DNA from 4 places in the Paenibacillus sp. R14(2021) genome. Region 3 is predicted to be linked to each of the others. Evidence: predicted binding sites of a transcription regulator. Region 3 holds the regulator's gene; each other region holds the start of a gene.
The links. The regulator Rex, encoded in region 3, represses fermentation and respiration genes when NADH is low (regulators of the CRP and FNR family bind a similar motif). The targets are predictions, from matches to a motif close to TTGTGAAATATTTCACAA.
Positions count from the first base shown of each region.

Region 1 (5,471 bases), 1.9 Mb from region 3:
TAATCTTACTCACGTTAAACTGCTCCATGAGCTCCTTCTCCGTTGGAATGCGTTCGCCTTCCTTGAGTTCTTCAGCGTCGATTAATTCTCGGATGTAATCCTGGATCTTCTGATAGAGCGGAATCCGGTCTGCTGTGTTCATCATAATCACCAATTTTCGGTCTCGTATTTGTATATATATATTATATTCGTTAATCGCTGCTATGCAATCGAATATTCACTGGCCCGATCGCCCTATAAATAGGTCGAAATGACGTCAATCGTCCTATCGAAGGAATCAAATGTAGGGAGAATCATAGGAAGTTTTGTCGAAAGGCTTGTTATAATTATATAAAATATATTTAATATACATTGAAACTGTTTTGAATTGTAAACTTATGGTAAAGGAGGAGGGGGGCAAGGCGGGAATAGCTTTGCAATGATAGTGTTAAGCGGTTAATGAAATGATGAATGTGGGTTAACATCACAATACCATGAGAAGATGAGGTGTTCAATCGTGATTCGAAAGCTTGCAGCTGTAAGTCTTGCAATCGCATGTACGCTGTCTTTCAGTATCGGCGCATCGGCAGAAGCCCCTGCGCAGCAGGAGGCCAAGCCGGGCGGAAGCACGATATCATGGCCGGCGGATCAAGTACTGCCGAGCTTCGCCAAAGTAAAGCAGCTTGAGGTTGCTGATATTATTGACGCGCCGGGCGACATCAAGATCCTGCTGGCGACGCTGCAGGGTATCGTGAACCGCACGGAGCCCCGCATGTATTTGCTCGAAAGCAAGGAAGAAGGCAAGTTCACGTGGCTGAACGATCTCGACGTGCCCTATAAGGTGCGCGACAACTACTGGGATATCGTCAAAACGTTCAAGAGCGCAGTGAAAGGCGTTATCGTGTACGATCCGAAGGTGCCCGACTCCATAAACGTGGCCACGACGATTGCGGGCATTAAGGATGCGGTCGTCGCAAGCCCCGAGCTGGCGCAGAAGCTTGCCGGCGCGCCTTACGGACTGCAGGTGCTGGATGATCTGCGCGGCAAGTTCAAAGACCGCTTGGATGCATACACCTGGCAGTTCGACAACCTGTGGAGTCAAACAACCCACCGGATGCTGATCGGCCTGAGCCCGGATACGTCCGTCCGTCTTCCCGACAACAACTTCGCTTCGTTCAAAACAATCGCGCAGGATACGACGCAAGAGCGCGATGCCAAGAACCGCAAGGTATATGATCTCGATCTGACGCCATATCTCGGCAAAGACGCGGTTTACCTGCAATTTGCCGATGCCTTCACGCAGGACGGCTGGGGCACCGCAGTCCATGAAGTAACGATCAAGGCCGACGGCCAGGAGATCGCCCACTTCATTCCCGGCACGCCTGAAGAGGAGCCATTCCTCTATGACAGACAGAGCTCGCAGGTATCCACGGGAAGCGGCGGCCACCGTTTTGCCGATAACGGCCGTTATTTCATTTATAAATTCGCAGCGCCTGCCGGCACGAAGCAGCTGACCGCTTCCGTCGACATGTGGAACCAGTACAAGGTTGCGGCGAGCAGCGAACAGCCGGTATCCTCCGAGCAGAAGGAGCCGTACGGTTACCTGCGCGATTACGCGGTCGCGAACAAAGCCATGGTATTCTGGCTCGACGCGAACGTGCCCGAGCAGCTGCAGCTGTTCGAACGCATTCTGTCGGACGTGAAGCCGGGTACGCCTTACCTGGGCTGGTTCAGTAACGATGTCCAAGGCGAGTTCAATTCCGTTGAAATCACCTCGAAGCACAGCGTTTCCGTGCTCGCAGCTGACTGGTTCAGCAACCTGTCCGTCTTCTCCGGTACGAAGATGAACGCTAATTTGCCGGCTCCGGCGATAGCACCGAAGCTCGAGAACAAAATTTATGTCACGTACACGTTCAGCGAAGGCGACAACTTCCAATATAACGAGCACCGCCTCCGCGTGCTGTGGGATGACCCGAACCGCGGAAAGGTAGCGGTCAACTGGACGTCGAGCCCGCTGCTCTATGACGGCGCTCCGGTGATGCTGGATCATTATCTGAGCACGGCGACAGCGAACGATCAACTGATCGCAGGCCCGTCCGGCGCCGGCTATTTCTACGCCAACGCTTGGCCGGACAGCACCTTCGTGCCTTATTTGAAGCAAACGAATGCCTACATTAAGAAAACCGGCATGACGATTCCTTATATCCTTAACCGCGTCGCCGGTCAAAACGTGCCGCTCAGCGATACGAAAATCGATGCATACGCAAATGAATACCATGCGCCGGGCGTGTTCCTCAGCTGGGAAGACCGCTATGGCGTCGAAATCAAGAACGGGCTGCCGATTTCCACGATCCAAGGGATCAGCACGGTGCAGGACGGACAGCGAATCCTTGCGGACGCCAAAGCCAAGTGGGACGGCAAGTCGCCGCTCTTCGTATCCCTTGGGTTGCTCGCATGGAGCATGACGCCGACGGATGTTCTGGCGCTGAACAGCTCCCTCGGTGCGGAATTCCAAGCGGTACGGGCGGATCAGTACTTCTCGCTCGTACGCGAAGCGAACGGACTGCCGGCAAAACCGTAACCTTTCGGCTGCTGCTTCAATTGGAAACAAAAGAACAGCTTCCGCGGACGATTATGACCCGGAAGCTGTTTTTCTTGAGCCTCAACCGGGTAAAATAAGGCTGCCATCCAAGAAGAAGCCGGCAGGGATATCACGAGATCACCGAAGGTATAGGTGAAAGAAATAATTTATTGACCCTATAAAATATATTTTATAAACGAAAGCATTTAAAGTGATATCATAGAAACAAGATTAATGTTGCTTTCTGCTTCAAAGCGCTATGTGATTTATTTCACAAGACTTCGATTAGCCAAGATGCAGCGGAGTGAACTACACCTGAAGGAGGAAATAGAATGACTGAAACATTGGTAACGAACGTGGACCAACAAGAGCAGGCAGCTGCAGTTGCTGCGAAATCGGATGTACTGGATCAACTCCTGAAGCCCGAAGTGCAGGAAGCGCTGACGGCGCTGGTGGATCAGCTTCCGAAGTTAGCCGAAATGATGAATCTGCTGACCAAAACGTATGACCTGGCGCAGAAGGTGGCTTCGGACCGCGTGCTGATCCAAGACACGCTGGGTGCGGTCAAGGAAGTCGTCAAACCGCTTGAAGAGAAAGTGAAAGGGTACGCATCCGCGGCGATCGAAGCGAACGACCGCGCGGAGAAGAGCGAATCCGTCATCGGCTTGTTCGGCATGCTCAAATTAATGAAAGATCCGGAGCTTCAAAAGATGCTTCGTTTCGGCCAAGCTTACCTGGATATTCTAGGCGAAAGAAAAAAGGGCTAACTTAGCAAGCGCAATTCCACTATTCAAGCACGGAGGATGATATTCCATGAGAAAAGAAATACTTATTCTAGGTGCCGGATACGGAGGCTTGCTCAGCGCTCTGTCCGCACGTGAGCATCTGTCGACAGAAGAAGCGGGCATTACGCTCATTAACCGCGTAGGTTCGCACCAAATCATTACAGAGCTTCACCGCCTCGCCGCAGGCAACGTTCACGAGAAAGCCGTCGCGCTTCCGCTCGAGAAATTGCTGAAAGGCAAAGGCGTTAACATCGTCGTCGGCGACGTGCAAGCGATCGACGTCGAAGGCAAGAAGGTCTCGCTGAACGACGGTTCGTCGTACCGTTACGACAACCTGGTTCTGGCACTGGGCAGCGAAACGAACTATTTCGGCATTCCCGGCCTGAAAGAGAACAGCTTGACGCTCAAATCCGTTGTGGATGCGAACCGCGTGTTCAACCACGTGAAAGACCGCATCAAAGCATACACTGCGAGCAAGAACAAAGCGGATGCAACATTCGTTATCGGCGGCGGCGGACTGACGGGCGTAGAGCTTGTGGGCGAGCTTGCTGACGAGCTTCCGGGCATTTGCCGTCAATACGGCGTGGATTTCGCGGACGTATCGATCTCCTTGGTCGAAGCAATGCCGACGATCCTGCCGATCTTCTCGCCTGATCTGATCGAGCGCGCGGTAGCGAGCCTTGAGAAGCGCGGCGTTGAATTCCTGACAGGCCTTGCAATCACGGAAGTGAACGGCAATGTTGTAACGCTGAAGGACGGCAGAACGATCGAAACGAGCACACTCGTTTGGACGGGCGGCGTTCAAGGCAGCACGCTTGTCGGCAACTGCGGCGTAGAAGTAAACCGCGGCCGTGCAACTGTCAACGAATTCCTGCAATCCGTATCGCACCCAGACGTATTCCTGGCTGGCGACTGCGCGGTCGTGTTCGGTCCTGAAGGCCGTCCATACCCGCCGACTGCACAACTGGCTTGGCAAATGGGCGAGCTGGTCGGCGCGAACATCGCTGCATCGTACAAGAACGTGAAGATGGATACATTCAATCCGATCTTCTCCGGTACACTTGCAAGCCTTGGCCGCAAAGACGGTATCGGCGCGATCGGCGAAACCGGCATCGAGCTTAAGGGTGTTCCTGCTTCGCTCATGAAGAAAGCAAGTAACGCGCGTTACTTGACGCACATCAATGGCTTGTTCTCGCTGGCGTACTAATCTAGTGGAGTAAACTGTCTGCATCATATAGAGACGAGAAAGGCTCCGACCAATCAAGGTCGGAGCCTTTTTTTGCATTTAGCCGATCAGGATGAAGCTTTGCGTCTTGCGAGAAACTGTTTGTATTGGAAATAGGCGAAGCAGCCGATGCAGAAGCCGCCCAAGGCAAGTACGACGGCAGCCGTAAGCATAGCGAGAGTGATGTACGCTGCGATTCGGATTTGAGCGGCGGAGGCGGCGAGCGTGATGAGCAGAAACAGAATTGCGAGCAGGTTATTGAACCGCAGCAGCTCCCGGCTTTCGGTCTTGGCGCTGACAGGGAAGAGCGGCGATAGCAGCCGGACGAACAGATTGTACCGGATGCCGTAGAACCGGCTGATCAGCTGGACGGCCAGCGGCAGAACAAGAATCCACAATTGTCCGGTCGCGGAAGCGGCAATAATGCTGAGCAGAATGCCTAATTGATTGCCGCGCACGCGGTGCATCGGAATTTCATCTACGCAGTCAAAGGATAGGTTTGGAAGGGGCTGCGCCATAGGTCAACCTCCATTCAAGATTTTAGATTGCTTACTTTGATCATACTCTATAACATAGTTTTCAGGTAGGGATTTATGCATATAAAATTTTATTTCCACCGTACAACATTGACAGGAGCGGCTCCTTCGTATAGTTTCATATTTAAGATAATGAATGTTAACTTATATCAGTTGGAGATGGTTAGTGATGGCAGACGGAATCGACGTAGACCACGAGCACCTGATTTCCTTGAAACTGTTCGTTGTTCTGTCGAAAGCATATAAAACCATAATGGATCGCGCGCTTAAGGACATGAAGCAGTACGGGCTGTCAGCCTCGGAATTCATGATCCTTGAAGTGATGTACACCAAACGTAAAATTCCGATTCAGCAGATCGGCGAGA
Region 1 is NZ_CP080269.1:4,416,386-4,421,856, forward strand. Features, by position in the region: gene KXU80_RS20605 (GntR family transcriptional regulator) at 1-142, opposite strand, end outside; gene KXU80_RS20610 (GxGYxYP domain-containing protein) at 497-2,560, shown strand; gene KXU80_RS20615 (DUF1641 domain-containing protein) at 2,893-3,327, shown strand; gene KXU80_RS20620 (NAD(P)/FAD-dependent oxidoreductase) at 3,374-4,552, shown strand; gene KXU80_RS20625 (DUF4395 domain-containing protein) at 4,639-5,088, opposite strand; gene KXU80_RS20630 (MarR family winged helix-turn-helix transcriptional regulator) at 5,276-5,471, shown strand, end outside.
Region 1: the regulator Rex is predicted to act here: its motif matches at 2,820-2,837, upstream of KXU80_RS20615 (DUF1641 domain-containing protein).

Region 2 (5,471 bases), 2.2 Mb from region 3:
TGTATTGCCTGACGCATTTGTTGTCGGGTATGGGCTGGATTATGCGGAGCAATACCGCAATTTGCCGATTATCGGCATTTTGAAGCCTGAGGTTTACGAGAAATAAACAAGCATGCACTTCACCTTGCAGGAGAGCTCCATAAGGAGTTCCAGGTGCAAGGTCACCTATTTTTTGCGTCTTGAGAGGAGGTAGGGGATGAATCGGATCATCCGCAATACTGGCTTTTATTTGATTATTTTTTTGGTGACCGTCGGGATCTTCCAGTTTATTAGCAGTCAGAATGATTCCAGTTCAAAAATCGACTACAGTCAATTCAGGCAGGAGCTGCAAAGCAACAATATTAAGAAGCTCGAGCTTCAGTTCGACGGGTATTCGTATCTGATTTCCGGTGAGTACAAGAAGAAGCCGGATAATGTGGAATCCGCTCAATTCTATACGCATTCCAGCGTAGAGGAATTCGTCGTTAAAGAAATTAACGACGCGCAGGCTTCCAATCATTTCGATATGACGGTTAAGCCGATGGAAGGCCAAAGCATTTGGCTGACGTTCCTAACCTCCATCATTCCGTTCGTTATTATCTTCGTTCTGTTCTTCTTCCTGATTAATCAGGCGCAGGGCGGCGGCGGCAAAGTGATGAACTTTGGCAAGAGCCGTGCGCGTCTCTATAACGAAGAGAAGAAGCGCGTCACATTCGAGGATGTGGCGGGTGCCGATGAAGAGAAGCAGGAGCTTGTCGAAGTTGTTGAGTTCTTGAAAGATCCGCGTAAATTCGCAGCCGTCGGAGCGCGTATTCCGAAGGGTGTTCTGCTGAACGGCCCTCCGGGTACCGGTAAAACGCTTCTAGCTCGCGCAGTTGCAGGAGAAGCAGGCGTTCCGTTCTTCAGCATCTCCGGTTCCGACTTCGTTGAGATGTTCGTCGGTGTCGGCGCATCCCGTGTTCGCGACTTGTTCGAGAACGCGAAGAAGAACGCACCTTGTATTATCTTTATCGATGAGATCGATGCTGTAGGCCGTCAGCGCGGCGCCGGACTCGGCGGCGGACATGACGAGCGCGAGCAGACGCTCAATCAGCTCCTCGTAGAAATGGACGGCTTCGGCGCAAACGAAGGTATTATCATCGTGGCAGCGACGAACCGCCCGGATATTCTTGACCCGGCGCTTCTCCGTCCTGGCCGTTTCGACCGTCAAATTACAGTTGACCGTCCAGACGTAAAAGGCCGCGAAGCGGTGCTGAAAGTACATTCACGCAACAAGCCGCTGGCAAGAGACGTGAAGCTCGATGTCATCGCGAAGCGTACGACTGGCTTTACCGGCGCGGATCTTGAGAACCTGCTGAACGAAGCAGCCCTTCTCGCAGCCCGCCGTAATAAGAAAGACATCGCGATGGTGGAAGTGGATGATGCAATCGATCGTGTTATTGTCGGTACGGAGAAACGCAGCCGCGTTGTCAGCGACCGCGAGAAACGCATCGTTGCTTACCATGAAGCAGGCCATACGATCGTCGGCTACTTCCTGGAGCATGCCGATCAAGTGCATAAAGTTACGATAATCCCGCGGGGAAAAGCAGGCGGCTATGTCATCATGCTTCCGAAGGATGGCGACCGCATGCTGGCAACCAAGCAGGAGCTTCTCGATAAAATCACGGGTCTGCTTGGCGGACGCGTAGCCGAAGAAATCTTCATCGGCGAAATCGGTACGGGTGCTTACAGTGACTTCAAGCAAGCGACGAGCATCGTACGCGCCATGATTATGGAGTACGGTATGAGCGATAAGCTTGGACCGATGCAGTTCGGCAGCTCGCAAGGTCAAGTATTCTTGGGCCGTGATATCGGACATGAACAGAACTATTCCGATGCTATTGCATACGAGATTGACCAAGAGATGCAGTCCATCATCCAAGCGTGCTATGCACGTGCGAAACAGCTGCTTAACGATAAGAGCAAAGAAGTGCATCTGATTGCACAAACCTTGCTTAAAGAAGAAACGCTGGAGCTTGAACAAATCAAACGTTTGATCGAGAGCGGTTCGATCGGCGAAAACGGAGAAGGCGGTTCTTCCGCAGGCCCGGTATCCGATGAGCCGAAAGGCGAACCAATCGTAGATACGATCGGCGGCGTGAAGGTGCGCATTCAAGGCAAAGAAGCTGGAGATCTGACGCCTCCGGCTGATGGCAACGATAACGGATCGCAGCAATCTTAAGCGTGAGAGTACAAGTGAAACTGTCCGCCTGCAGGCAACTGCAGCGGGCAGTTTTTTTTCATTAGACATCAGTGTGCACCTAATGCAGTGATTATCGCGGTAAAGAAGCCAGAACAGGCAGAGAATCAAGCTTACGGGCTTAGTAACATCTCTGCTGGCGCATACCCTGCCGAGAACGGCCAAAACGGCCGCTTTTGTGAGTTGACAGCATACCGTGCCTTGTGTAAATTAAATGTTAATCACTTGTGATGAAGACTGCGAATCAAAGGTTTGACTGCCACGGGTATGCTAGTGGGACAGCTGCCAGGCATTGGACTCGAAATTCTAGATAATAATGGTGACAGAACAGATCAACGGGCGAATGCGCCAATTTATTTTGGCAGAGTTTGTGCTTCTGTTCACAAAGTCAGTGAAAAAGAGGGGAATATTACCATGGAAGCACTAGCTCTCGAGCGGAAAGCGGAGCAGAACCGCGAACTGCGGGAACGTTTGATGCAGCTGAAGAAAGAACGTAACGCTATCATCCTTGCGCACTATTATCAGCGGGACGAAATTCAAGAAGTAGCGGATTTCCGGGGCGATTCCTTCCTGCTTGCTCAGAAGGCTGCCGAAACCGACGCGGATGTTATCGTTTTCTGCGGCGTTCATTTTATGGGCGAGAGCGCTAAAATTCTGGCTCCGAACAAGACCGTCATCATTCCGGATGAGCGTGCCGGCTGCCCAATGGCGGATATGGTCAACGTAGATGGCTTGCGCAAGCTGAAAGCGCAGCATCCCAACGCGAAAGTCGTGACTTACATTAACTCCTCTGCCGACATCAAAGCGGAAACCGATATTGTATGTACCTCCGCAAATGCGGTGCGCGTCGTCAATTCCGTCGATTCAGACGAAATCATCTGGGTGCCGGATAAGAACCTGGGGCACTACGTGCAGCAGAAAACCGACAAGAAGATGATTATCTGGGAAGGCTACTGCAACACGCATGATATGCTGACGGTTAAAGACGTGGAAGAAATGAGAGCGAAGCATCCGAACGCGCAGTTCGTTGTGCATCCGGAATGCCGCCCGGAAGTGGTAGCGCTCGGCGATTTTGTAGGCAGTACAACGGCCATCATTAAATATTGTAAAGAATCAGACTGTCAAGAATTCATCGTCGGCACCGAGGACGGAACAGGCTACCAGCTTCGACTAGACAGCCCAAATAAGACGTTTCATTTTGCAACGAAATACTTGGTTTGCCCGAACATGAAAGTCAACAACCTGAAGAAGCTTGTGAAAGCGCTGGAAACGATGCAGCCGCAAATTTACGTGCCTGAAGATGTTGCAAGCAAAGCCCGTCTATCCTTGGAACGCATGCTGCAAGTGAAGTAGTGTGTGACTCTCTTTCCGCAGAAAGGAAAGCATCCGTTATGATTCCACGTTATCTTGTTGATGTTGATTTGGAAAGTTTGCCCGTTGTTAATACAGACGTCATCGTAATCGGGGCCGGCATCGCCGGTCTTTTTACCGCAATCAAAGCCAGTGAAACCAATGACGTGCTCATGATCACGAAGAAGTCGCTCCTCGACAGCAACACGCGCTACGCTCAAGGGGGCATCGCCGCCGTCATTTCAGAGGATGACTCCCCGGCTTATCACCGGCAAGATACGCTAATCGCCGGCGCCGGCCTTTGCTTCAACGAAGCAGTCGACGTGCTTGTTCATGAGGGCACGAAGGGCGTGCAGGATCTGGTGAACATGGGCACGCAGTTTGACCAAGAGAACGGCGAATTTGCCCTTACCAAGGAAGGTGCACACAGCCAGCGGCGTATTTTACATGCAAACGGAGATGCAACAGGATTCGAGATCGTTCGTGCACTATCGGAGAAAGCGGTGGAAAACCCCCGCATCGAGGTGTGGGACGATCATTTTGTCATTGATTTGATTACGGCAAGCGACGGCGAGTGCATCGGCGCGCTTGTGCAGAAGCCTGACGGCCAGCGGTTAGTTGTTCGCGGCAGAGCCACAGTTTTATGCTCCGGCGGCGCCGGCCAGCTGTATCGGTATACGACGAATCCGGAAGTGGCGACAGGCGACGGCGTAGCGATGGCTTACCGAGCAGGAGCATACATACAAGACGTGGAGTTCTTTCAATTCCATCCGACTTCTCTCTGCTATCCGGGTGCTCCGCGCTTTCTGATATCCGAAGCGGTTCGAGGCGAAGGCGCTGTACTGCGGAACATTCGCGGCGAGCGGTTCATGGACAAGTATCATGAGCAGCTGGAGCTTGCGCCTCGCGACGTGGTGGCCCGCGCGATTGTCAGCGAGATGGAAGCGACCAAATCGACGTTTGTTTATATCGATGTTACGCATGAATCTGAAGAGATGGTGCGGCATCGTTTCCCGAATATTTATGAGTTTTGCTTGAAATACGGCCTTGATTTAACGACGGATTGGATTCCGGTCGCACCTGCCGCGCATTATATGATGGGTGGGGTCAAAACCGACTTGAACGGAGAGACGAATCTCGCTCGCCTCTTCGCGTGCGGCGAATGCTCGTCGACAGGCGTTCATGGCGCCAACCGGCTGGCAAGCAATTCGCTCTCGGAGGCTATTGTATTCGGACGCCGCATCGTGGAGCGCATCAACTCCCTGCCTCCGCTTGAGCGCAATATTCCGATTCACATGGACTCGCTGCAGCGGAGCGAGGCGCCGATTCAGGCGGTTGTCGAGAAGCGGCTGAAGCTGCAGAAAATCATGGTGCGCTATGTCGGGCTGCGGCGTGATGCCAATGGACTCGGCAAAGGGCTAGAAGAGCTCTGGCGCTTGAAATCGATTTTTCAATCGGTCATTACGAAACGCGAGGAATATGAATTTGCAAACTTGCTGACTTGTGCGTCGTTGACCGCGCAAGCTGCGCTGGCCCGGAAAGAGAGCCGCGGTGCGCACAGCCGGGAGGATTTCCCGGAGCGGGACGACCTGCTATGGCGCAAGCATACCGTGCTCCATCACAAGTACGGCTTAACGGAGGAGCGAATCGAAGATGAATGAGGCAACATTGTCGGCAGTCGGAGGCGGAAGCGCGGATACGCTGAGCGCGCAAATCCGGGCGTGGCTGGCGGAGGATATCGGGACGGGAGACATTACGAGCTGGGCAACCATTCCTGCAGGCAGCCGTTCCAAGGCGGTTATCCATGTGAAGGAAACGGGCATACTTGCAGGCATGCCGATCGCGCGGCTCGTCTTTCAAGTGGTTGACGCCTCGCTGGTCTTTACGCCGCATGCGGCCGACG
Region 2 is NZ_CP080269.1:4,073,049-4,078,519, forward strand. Features, by position in the region: gene hpt (hypoxanthine phosphoribosyltransferase) at 1-106, shown strand, start outside; gene ftsH (ATP-dependent zinc metalloprotease FtsH) at 197-2,200, shown strand; gene nadA (quinolinate synthase NadA) at 2,633-3,571, shown strand; gene nadB (L-aspartate oxidase) at 3,610-5,229, shown strand; gene nadC (carboxylating nicotinate-nucleotide diphosphorylase) at 5,222-5,471, shown strand, end outside.
Region 2: the regulator Rex is predicted to act here: its motif matches at 2,587-2,604, upstream of nadA (quinolinate synthase NadA).

Region 3 (5,471 bases):
CGATCTTGACGCCTACACTTATTTCCGGCAATTTGCAATGAAGGCAGGCGATTGGACCGAGGAGCAGCATCCGCGCAGCGACGAAGAGCAATCAACAGCAGTCGCGGATTGGACGTTTCATCAGTTTCTCGCGCATATTAAAACAGGTATTGCCGGCATCGTGGATGGCTATGAGGAGCGGGAGCCCCAGAATATGATGTTCCAGGAAGTCATCGATGCGTTTGAAGAAGGGCGGCATCTGCTTATTGAAGCGGGAACAGGTACCGGGAAATCGCTGGGCTATTTGATCCCCGCGCTCTACTATGGTATCCAGCAGAATAAGAAGATAGTCGTCAGCACGCATACGATTAATCTGCAGGAGCAGCTTCGGGCACGCGATTTGCCGCTGCTGCAAGCAGTGATGCCTTATCCGTTCAAAGCGGCGGTATTCAAGGGACGCGGCAATTATCTATGCTTGCGCAAATTCGAGGGTAAGGTCAATGTGCAGGATTTCAGCTCGCCGGTCGAAGACCGCATTACCGCTTCGCAAATGGTCGTCTGGCTCAGCGAGTCGATGCACGGCGACCAGGAGGAGCTTAATTTCGGCAACCGCGGCGTTGATTTCTGGAGCACGGTAGCTAGTGACGCGGATTCCTGCCTGAACCGCAGCTGTCCTTGGTTTAAGCGTTGTTTCTACCATCGCGCGAAGCAGGAAGCCAACATCGCGGACGTTGTCATAACGAATCACTCCATGCTGTTTACAGACATTCGCGCAGATCATCGCCTTCTTCCCGGTTACGAGCATCTCATTCTGGATGAAGCGCATCATTTGGAAGAGGTGGCAGGCAAGCATCTGGGTACGCAGGTTTCCTACTATTCCGTACAGCAGCCGATTTTCAGATTGTGCAAGGATGCCAGAAATGGACAATTGATCGTGCTGAAGAGCCGGCTGGCGAACGAAAACGTGGAGCAGACGCAGAAGTGGCGGGAAGAAATCGACGAGGTTATTCCCGTATTCGGCGAGCTTCGAGATGAATGGGACCGCTTGTTCGATATGCTGTATGGCTTCATGAGCGCGAGCAATCAAGCTAAGTCCGGCGCTTTGGACAGTGGGAGCGGCGGGGAAATCGGGCAATTCGTGCTGCGTCTCCGCGGCGGGAAATTGCCTGACCAGTGGTCGGAAGCTCAGATCGTTGAGGAAGCCATTAACGGCTACCTGAGCCAAATCATTCGGCCGCTTGATAAAGTATTCGCTGCGATCAAAGAAGAACTCGACGATCCCGGGATCGCAGCATTGGTAACGGATTTAAGCGGAACGCTCAAAGACTTGTCCCGTGCCCGCGATGATTTACGCCAGTTTATGAAAGCCGATAAATCGGACACCGTCTACTGGCTCGAAGCAAATAGCAACTCAAGAGCCAAATCTGTTCAGCTCTATGCCGTACCCGCAGACGTAAGCAGTCAGCTCAGGACGTATTTCTTCGAAACGAAGAAAAGCGTCATTATGACATCGGCGACATTGTCGGTACAGAAGTCCTTCCAATATGCTTGCGAGCAGCTAGGCTTGATGGGGGAGGAGGAAGCGGGCCGCTTAAAGACGGTGCAGCTGCCATCGCCATTTAATTACAGGGATCAGGCACTAGTCATTATACCGCGCAATTTCCCGGTGCTTAAGGGTGCCGCCGGAGATCCGTTGTTCAACGAGATGCTGGTTCAATCCTTATCGGAAGCGGCTATCGAGACCAAGGGAAGAATGCTGGTGCTGTTTACATCCTACAAGATGCTAAAGCAGGTGTATGATCCGCTCAAGGAACTATTGGTTCAGAAGGACATTCAAGTGTTAGGTCAAGGCATCGACAGCAGCAACAGGAGCAAGCTGACAAGGCGCTTCCAGCAGACGCAAGCATCCGTGCTGCTTGGAACGAGCAGCTTCTGGGAAGGTGTGGACATCCCCGGCGATGCGCTCACTTGCCTTGCCATCGTTCGGCTCCCCTTCCAGCCGCCAAACCATCCGCTTGTCGAGGCCAAATCGGAGCTGCTGCAGGAGCAGAAGCAGAATCCGTTCATGAAGCTGTCGATACCGCAGGCCGTGATTCGGTTCAAGCAGGGCTTTGGGCGGTTGGTTCGGACAGGGAAAGACCGCGGTATTGTTCTCATTTATGATACTCGCATTATCGATACGTACTACGGCAAATATTTTCTCTATTCGCTGCCGGGACCGAAGATTGAAACCATGCATTTGGATCAGATTGTCCCGCGCATGCATGAATGGCTGTCACCAAGTGAAGAAAGGGTGGAAACATGAAACCGATGAAAATATCCGAAGCGGTCGTTCGCAGACTCCCCGTTTATCTTCAAGTTCTGAACGATTTGAGCATGCGGGATGTACAGACGGTTTCATCACAGGAGCTTGGGAACAAGTTGGATTTGAATCCAGCCCAAATTCGTAAGGATTTGGCTTACTTTGGCGATTTCGGGCGCAAGGGCATCGGCTACGACGTCACGTACCTTATTGAGAAAATCAGACAGATTTTAAAACTCGATCAGCCGCTTAATGTTGCGCTCGTCGGCGCCGGGAATTTAGGACGCGCTTTATGCAATTATAATATGTATTTGAAAGACAATATGAAGATTACGGCAGTATTCGACGTCAGCCCGACGATGGTGGGTTCGGCCATCAACGGACTGACCGTCCTCCCGATGGACAAGCTGAAGGAAACCATATTGGATCGGCACATCCGCATCGGCATTATTACCGTGCCGGCGCTCGAGGCACAGCATGTTGCGGATCAGTTTGTCGAAGCAGGCGTTGACGGCATTCTCAATTTCGCTCCGACGATTCTTCGCGTGCAAGAGCAAGTGCGAATCCATTATGCAAACTTCACAACCGAGCTGATGAGCCTGGCCTATTATTTGGACGAAGAAGGAGTCGACGACAATGAAACGGTTGTGGATTGAGAACGGCACTTTCGTGACGATGGATGACAATCGTCCGATCGTAAAGGGCCATATGGTCATTGAAGGGGATACGATTCTATACCTAAGCGAGCAGGAGCCGGATCCGAAGCCCGAAGGCGCCGATAGGCTGAACGGCGAAGGGTTTGTCTTCATGCCCGGCTTGATCAATACGCACGGGCACGCTGCGATGTCGTTGCTTCGGGGATATTCCGACGATGAAGCGCTTCAGGTGTGGCTGGAACAGAAAATGTGGCCGATGGAAGGTAAATATACGGACGAGGATGCCCGCTGGGGTACGGCGCTTGCCGTTGCGGAGATGCTGAAATCCGGAACGACCACGTTCGTCGACATGTATGACCGTATGCATATTGTCGCGGAGGTCGTGGAACAATCCGGCATTCGCGGTCTCTTGACCCGCGGCGTCATTGGTTTATGCCCGCCAGAGGTTCAAACCGCTAAATTGAATGAAGCGAAACGGTTTGTCCAAGATTGGAACGGCCGGGCGAACGGCCGCATCCGGACGATGCTTTCTCCGCATGCGCCTTATACATGTCCGCCGGATTACATCGAGCGCATCGTAGAAGCAGCTCGGGAGCTTAATGTTCCGCTTCATACGCATATGTCCGAGTCCGCGGCAGAGGTGCAGCAGAACGTCAACGATTACGGCTGCCGTCCCGTCGAGCATCTGGATAAGCTCGGTTTCTTCTCTCGTCCGGCGCTTGTCGCCCATGCCGTTCATTTGACCGACGGCGAAATCGCTCTTCTTGCTGAACGCGGAGTCAGCGTGTCGCATAACCCGGCCAGCAATTTGAAGCTTGCGAGCGGCGTTGCCCGCGTTCCGGACATGCTGAAGGCGGGCGTAACCGTCTCGCTCGGCACCGACAGCGCAGCGAGCAACAACAATTTGGATTTATTCGACGAAATCCGGTTGGCAGCGCTTATACATAAAGGCGTTTCGGGTGATCCGACAGCCGTTCCGGCTTGGGAAGCGTTGAAGCTTGGCACGGTTTACGGTGCGGGTGCGATCTGGCAGGAGGAACGGATCGGCATGCTGAAGGAAGGCATGAAGGCTGATTTCATCGCGCTCAATGTGGAGCAGCCGCATTTCTATCCGCGGACCGAGATGATCTCCCATCTGGTGTATGCCGGATCAGGGCGGGATGTCGTTCATGTATGGGTGGACGGCGAGCAGGTCGTGAAGAACGGCGACTGCGTATTTTTGGATGAGGCGCAGATTCGCTCGGAAGCACAGCGCTGCTTTGAAAGGCTGTTATCCAGCTAATGCGCGCCAATCGATTGAAACGCGCGCCGCTGATGACGGCAAGACGTTGGGTGACGCTCATCGTGCTGTTCGTACTGCTTGTACTCGCATCGATCAACGCGTATTACCGCTACGTGCAGCTTCCTGTCTGGTCCGAAGAGAAGACCGCCGAATCCAATGCGATGGAGCGCGGTGGGCTCTCAAGCGTAACAAGCTCCTATTCGTACGTGTGGGATGAGCCGGTATGGGTCGTGAAAGGGAAGGATAGCAACGACCTGGACACCTTTGTCTGGCTGAAGAAGGATTCCACGATCACGCTTCGGGCAACGGATGGTCTCACGAAAACACGACTGCAGGAGCAGTTTCTGCGCGAGAAGCCGGATGCCCAAATCGCACATATTCGGCTCGGCTTATTCGGCGGAGAGCCGGTCTGGGAAGTGTTCTATGCCCGGAATCAATCCAGCCAGCTGAATCACTTCTATGATTTTTACCGGTTTCGCGACGGGTCGTTGATCGTGATGTACAAGCTTCCTTCCCAATAATGAAACGGGTTTACAGCCTCAGCAGTTTTAGGCATGACTCCCTTTAATTACACGCTCTCTGCCTCTGCAGACTATGATATACTTTCGTATAGCGCTTGATGATAGACGAAAGTGCAGCATAACTCTGTGGATGAAGGGGGCTTTTTGCCATGAAAATACGTCTAATGCCGACTTTGTTGACAGCCATCATATCGGCCGGATTGCTTGTAGGCGGATGGTTCATATACCGAAATGCAGCAGATATTAAGCCGCTGGAACGAATTGCAGCTGGAGCGCCGGGCGTCGTTGACGCGCAGCCGGTCATCGGCCGAAGCGACGTAACCATTGACCTCAAGCTGGAACGAGACGCTAACGTCCGGGACGTTTACGATACGATTGCTTCGCAGGGCGAATCCATTATTGGCAGCCGCGAGCTGACATTGAATATTGAAGATACGAATACCTCCAAGAAGCTGGAGGACGTATGGGCATCCACCCTCTTCGACGTTGCGCAGGCGATGGATCTTCGGGAGTATGCCGGTATTCCTGCGGCTATGAAGCAGGTACAGAACCGTTTTCCAGGTATCGCAGCCAATTCAGAGATGGATGAAACGAATGTGTATATCACGCTGAAGGACAGCGATTCAGTGAAGCATATCGTCCTGCCGCGCACGCCGAATCCGATGGGGGTGTGGCCAAATGCGTAAATATGGGAAAGAGATCGTGATCGGATTTGTGCCGGTCTTCATTTT
Region 3 is NZ_CP080269.1:304,857-310,327, forward strand. Features, by position in the region: gene dinG (ATP-dependent DNA helicase DinG) at 1-2,284, shown strand, start outside; gene KXU80_RS01615 (redox-sensing transcriptional repressor Rex) at 2,281-2,937, shown strand; gene KXU80_RS01620 (amidohydrolase) at 2,918-4,219, shown strand; gene KXU80_RS01625 (cell wall elongation regulator TseB-like domain-containing protein) at 4,219-4,740, shown strand; gene KXU80_RS01630 (hypothetical protein) at 4,890-5,426, shown strand; gene KXU80_RS01635 (AAA family ATPase) at 5,419-5,471, shown strand, end outside.

Region 4 (5,471 bases), 2.2 Mb from region 3:
AGGGACTGCTCCTTCGCTTGCTGTAGTCGTCCTGTCGGCATGCTGCTTCAGAGACGATATTAGCGTGTGCGGAACGTGCTGGAATTATGTCTTCCGATTCGATGCTTTCGGGGAGCGGGCACCCCACCAGAACAGATAACCTACGGACAGCGCCACGACGATGAACGGCGCGGCGAAAACCAGGAATTTCTCCATATGAACAGCCTCCTCTTCGTTCAATTATTTGCCGCGCTTGCCCTGCACATACTTGGTATCGAACAAAAACAGCCGCATGAGCAGGTAAAGCGACGGAACAAGCAGCAACAGCCCGAGAATGAATACGGAAATCAGCGCGAGTGCCATCGGCCTGCTGGTGAAATTATCGTGAATGGTCAAATACGGATACAGGATGTACGGCAAGTGGCCAGCACCGTAGCCGAAGAATGCAAACCCGAACTGCAGCATGACGAAGATGAACGATAGACCGAGCCGTTTGCGCGTCCATACGTGATAGACCGCGATCAAGAAGCAGGCGAAGGACAAGACGAACATCCACGCATGCTGCGTCATCCGCTCGAAGTGCTCCGCATTGTGTCCGCGAATCGCGAAGAAGACGAGCAGGCTGCATAGGATCGTTGGTCCGCTCCAAGCGAGCGCGTATTTGCGCACGACCTCAAAGGCGCCGCGGTCATTCGCCCGGTCGGCGTAGTAGCTTAGGAACATCGCCGAAATGTAGAGCACGCTCACGAGAGCAAGCAGGACAACCGTCCAGGAATAGGTGGACGCAATCAGCTTGCTGAACAGGAAGGTCACCTTCCCGCTGTCGCTGACCTGAATATAACCGCCTTCCGAGATCGTCATGACAGTGGACAGGGAAGCGGGAATGAGCAGACCGCTGGCGCCGTACAGAAGCATGTAGAATCGGTTGTTCTTGTTCGTGCCGTAGGTGTTAAACGCATAGTACGAGCCCCTTAACGCAAGCAGGACAATCGCGATGCTCCCCGGAATGAGCAGCGCAGTACCGTAATAGTAGGCCGTATCGGGGAAGAACCCGACGAACCCGACGAAAAAGAAGACAAGGAAGACGTTCGTGACCTCCCACACCGGCGACAGATACCGCTCGATGATGTTGTTGATGAGATGCCGCTTGCCGGTTATCGTGCTGTAATAGCTGAAGAAGCCGGCGCCGAAATCAATGGATGCCACAATCAAGTAGCCGAACAGGAAGATCCAAAGTACCGTAATCCCAAGCACTTCATAGCTCATAGCTCGCCGCCTCCTTGAATGCCTTTGGCCGCGATTTCTTCTTCTGCTGGGTTACTGCGGAACATCCGAATCAAGACGGTCACCGCCGAGACGGCCAGCACGAGGTAAAGCAGGGCGAACACGATCAGCATCGTATCGACATGGTCCGAAGCCGTCGCGCCTTCCGTGGTGCGCATAATGCCGCGAAGCAGCCAAGGCTGACGGCCAACCTCCGAGAAAATCCAGCCATGCTCGATGGTTAGCATAGCAAGCGGAGCGGCAGCAATAATACCGCGAAGCATCCACTTGTTCCGGTAAACCGCATCGCGCTTGCGCCATAACAGCACAAGGAAGGCAGCGCCTATGGCGACCATGATGGAGACGAAGGCCATTTTCGTATCAAAGAGATAATGAATAAAGAGCGGCGGATGCTCGTCTTCCGGGATGTCGTTCAGGCCGGTAACTTCCGCATTCGGCAGTCCATGGGCGAGGAAGCTAAGCGCGAAAGGAATCTTGAGTCCGTATTTGATACGGTTGTCCTCCGTAAGCACGCCGCCGAGCACGAGCGGTGCCTGCTTCGTCGTCTCGAAATGCCATTCCATCGCGGCCAGCTTCTCCGGCTGGTATTTGGCTAAATATTTGCCTGACAGATCGCCGATGGCGGCGCTCGCGAGCAGGAAGACGCACGCGGATACCATCGTCAGCTTGAGTGCTTTCTTGTAATAGACATGGTCGCGGCCCTTTAGCAGCGACCAGGCGGAGATCGCGGCCAAGATGAAGGCACAGGTTAAGTACGCCGTCACGAGCACATGCGAGACTTTCGTCGGCATGGCCGGGCTCAGCATGGCACCGAACGGCGAGATGTCGACGATGTGGCCGTTCTTCACCGTCACGCCGGCAGGCGCGTTCATAAAGGCGTTGACGATGGTGATGAAGCATGCTGACGCTGACGAGCCAAGAACGACGGGGATGAGCAGCCATAGGTGCGTCTGTCTGTTCTTGAACCGGTCCCAAGTATACAGATAAATGCCGAGGAAGATCGCTTCGAAGAAGAACGCGAACGTCTCCAAGAAGAGCGGCAGCGCAATGGATTGGCCGGCTACCCGCATAAAGCTTGGCCACAGCAGGCTGAGCTGCAGTCCGATGGCCGTTCCCGTCACGACGCCGACGGCGACCGTAATGACGAAGCCGCGCGCCCAGCGGCGCGCCATGAGCAGATAATGCTCGTCGCCGCGTTTGATCCCGATCCACTCCGCAAGAGCGATCATTAGGGGCACGCCAACGCCGATGGTGGCGAAAATAATATGGAAAGCAAGTGTGAGACCCGTAAGCATCCGGCTGTACATAACCGGATCATATCCGCTGAGCAGCATCATTATCACTCCCAAAGCTTGGTATCGTATTTAATGAATGGATGAGACGTAACCTTATTCAAAAAGATATCTGGACAGGGACAGCAGCATGATTACCGCTACGACGATACAGAGAATGATAAGGCGCTTCTCCTGACTAGCGACACGGCTCCTGTCCCTTCCGGCTTGTTTATTGCGGTTCAAGTCGATAACCTTCTTCCTGTGTGAAATGGCAGTTCTAATCCAATTAAACGTTTATGCCCCTAGTATAATCGAATATTGTGATTTATTTCACAATATTTGTGACGAGTCTTTGAATAATTGTGATTTATTTCACAAGTGGTGATTGTTGATTGATGACGGAAAGCTATGAAATTGTGGCAGATGAAACAAGTCGCAAAGTGCTGCTGAAATTGTCCAGTGGTGTACATCGGTATACCCTAAATTATTTAATTGTGCGGATGTGCCTCGAAAGACTTAATTATTACTTTTTGGTTACTATATAACCAAAAAGTGCGTACTTCTCAATTTGTCACTTACACTCCATAATAAGTCTTGTGGGGATTATATAAAAAGTATGTTGCTTACAATAATATAGTAATATTACTTCCTCCACAAATCGAATAGCGTGCTTGGAAAGGCAGTAACAAATGGCCTTCCCGGCCTTAATAAGGAGAGGACAGAAATCATGGGAAAATATAAAGGTAAAGTAGTATCGTCACCGGAGGAACAAGCGGTATTGGACTTGCGACGGCACAGCGATTTGTAACAGTGGGCGCGCATGTCTTCGTTACCGGCCGCAGACAAAGTGAGCTGGAAATCTAACTTTACTGTTGGGCACAGGGCCCAAAGGCAAAGCGCCTTGAAGCTCTTTATTGCAAGATTATTATTATTATGCAAAAAGCCGATCTTAAAGTATCTTCCTGAATCAAAGCGGTGTTTGCATTAAGCTATATTTGTTCACGGAGCTTCACAAATATAATTAGTTAAAATTGAACCTTAAGGAGAATATAAAATGACTAAAACAGATCAGACAGTAATTATAGCTCGCTTTCAATTGAAACCTAATTCGGACAAGCAGGCTTTTTTTGATAATCTGAAACCGTTGTTTGATACAATGTCAAAAGAGTCGACATTTGTAAATGGAATTGTACATGAAAATGTCGATAATCCTGATGAAGTTGTATTTTATGAAATCTGGAACTGCTCTAAGGAGACTTGGCTGGCAGAAGAAGAATCCAAAGCTTACCGTCAAGGTCCTTACACGAGAGCAGCAGAATTTTTGGTGGGAAGAGAGCTTAGTTTCTACACATCGATGGGTGAATGGGGAACTACGATTACTGCAGGTAAGCATTTTTCTTGATTGTTTAAATTGTTTTTTGAAATAAATGGGCAGCTTAGAAAATGTCACTGGTACGCGGGAGGCGGCATCGTTCATCCTTGAAGCCGTTCTTATGTAAAGATTGACCGGAGGCAAACCCGCTTCCGGTCTTTATTTTTCCCAATATTATTCTTCCGACCAGTCCAGCTGTTCTGTGAAAAAAAGTATTAGCGCTGCGTTCGTTAGGTATGTGTTCATGCGCTCTTTGCATCTGGCACTCTTCCAGAACTTAGACGCTTCCATGGGGAGAGCGCCGCGTATTCCTTCGTAGTCAGCGTCCATATGTCGCCCGTGCCTCTACGGGATAAATTTCCGCTCGTCGCATGATGAATGGAGTGCTCATTTTTCCATTGCTCAAATGGAAAGAAGGTAAGGATTCCCGTAATCGTCTCAATAATTGCATTCGTTTTTTTCTGGCGAAAAATGACTGATGACAACAATCATGCAATATTATGAAGATTCGGATCATGAATCCGGCTGCTGGAATTGTAAGCGCCAGTGTGATCCATATTGAGATCGAAAGACTTACATAAGCGAGACCCCGCAGCAGGATGAAAGGAACATGCTATTGATCACTGCCAGACGCTCTTCCTTAAATCCGATTTATTTTGAGGAGCCATTTTCTTCTTCCAGCGGGTGTATGCTTGAAGTGATTTCATCGTAACCCCCTTTTCTTGGGAACCGCTCGCAGCAATGAATTTCCCGAACTTACCAAGAGGTTCCTGACCTTTCGATCCGAAAAGGCAATATAAAGGAGGCAGCCAAGCAAAAGGCATCCACCCCAAACGGTGAAGAAAAATGAAGAAAAAACGCAGAAGGTCATCATTAACCATGACCTCTTCTTTATTGTTCTTATAGGGCGGTTGTTTAGAATCTTTTCTCCAATTATGATATCCCATTCCCTTCCTTACTTGTGCAATTTTTTATTTTGCTCTGACCGTCCACTTTGCTCTGCAAACTCTGTTTATTCGAATAAAAATTAATAATGTCATCTATGGTCGTGAATGTGACACTAACGTTCGAATCATGTGTATTTATTTTAATAATCTAACCGCTTTTCTGATGTGGTCACATCTTTATTTTCTATGAGCTAAGCTTAATTTAGAGCTCTCTTCAGAGTTATGCCTGCCGTGAATACGGGAACTTTACCCGCTGGAACTTCCACCTCTTCACCTGTTTTACGGCTTATTCCCATGCGTGCTTCACGATTACGGACATCAAATTTTCCGAAGCCTACTAGTTGAACTTTATCGCCTTGCTTTAAAGCTTCAAAAATGGAGTCTAAAACATGCGTTACAGCTTTTTCAGCATTCTTTTTTGAAAACCCACTAGATTTCGCCACATGTTCGATCAATTGTTCTTTGTTCATTTCCGATACCTCGCTTTATATGTTTTTAATAGACGAAAAAGACATTTCTTCGTGTTATAGATGTAATATCAGGTATAAAGAAAAAACTGCCCTATATTAGGGCAGTTTTAAAGATTTAAAAAACTTTAGAAACGTTTTCAGCCTG
Region 4 is NZ_CP080269.1:2,466,249-2,471,719, reverse strand. Features, by position in the region: gene KXU80_RS28440 (cytochrome bd oxidase small subunit CydS family protein) at 85-195, opposite strand; gene KXU80_RS11695 (cytochrome d ubiquinol oxidase subunit II) at 220-1,245, opposite strand; gene KXU80_RS11690 (cytochrome ubiquinol oxidase subunit I) at 1,242-2,600, opposite strand; partial or broken gene KXU80_RS11685 (SDR family NAD(P)-dependent oxidoreductase) at 3,265-3,395, shown strand; gene KXU80_RS11680 (putative quinol monooxygenase) at 3,592-3,939, shown strand; gene KXU80_RS11675 (hypothetical protein) at 4,530-4,856, opposite strand; gene KXU80_RS11670 (HU family DNA-binding protein) at 5,054-5,326, opposite strand; gene KXU80_RS11665 (cold-shock protein) at 5,442-5,471, opposite strand, start outside.
Region 4: the regulator Rex is predicted to act here: its motif matches at 2,856-2,873, upstream of KXU80_RS11690 (cytochrome ubiquinol oxidase subunit I).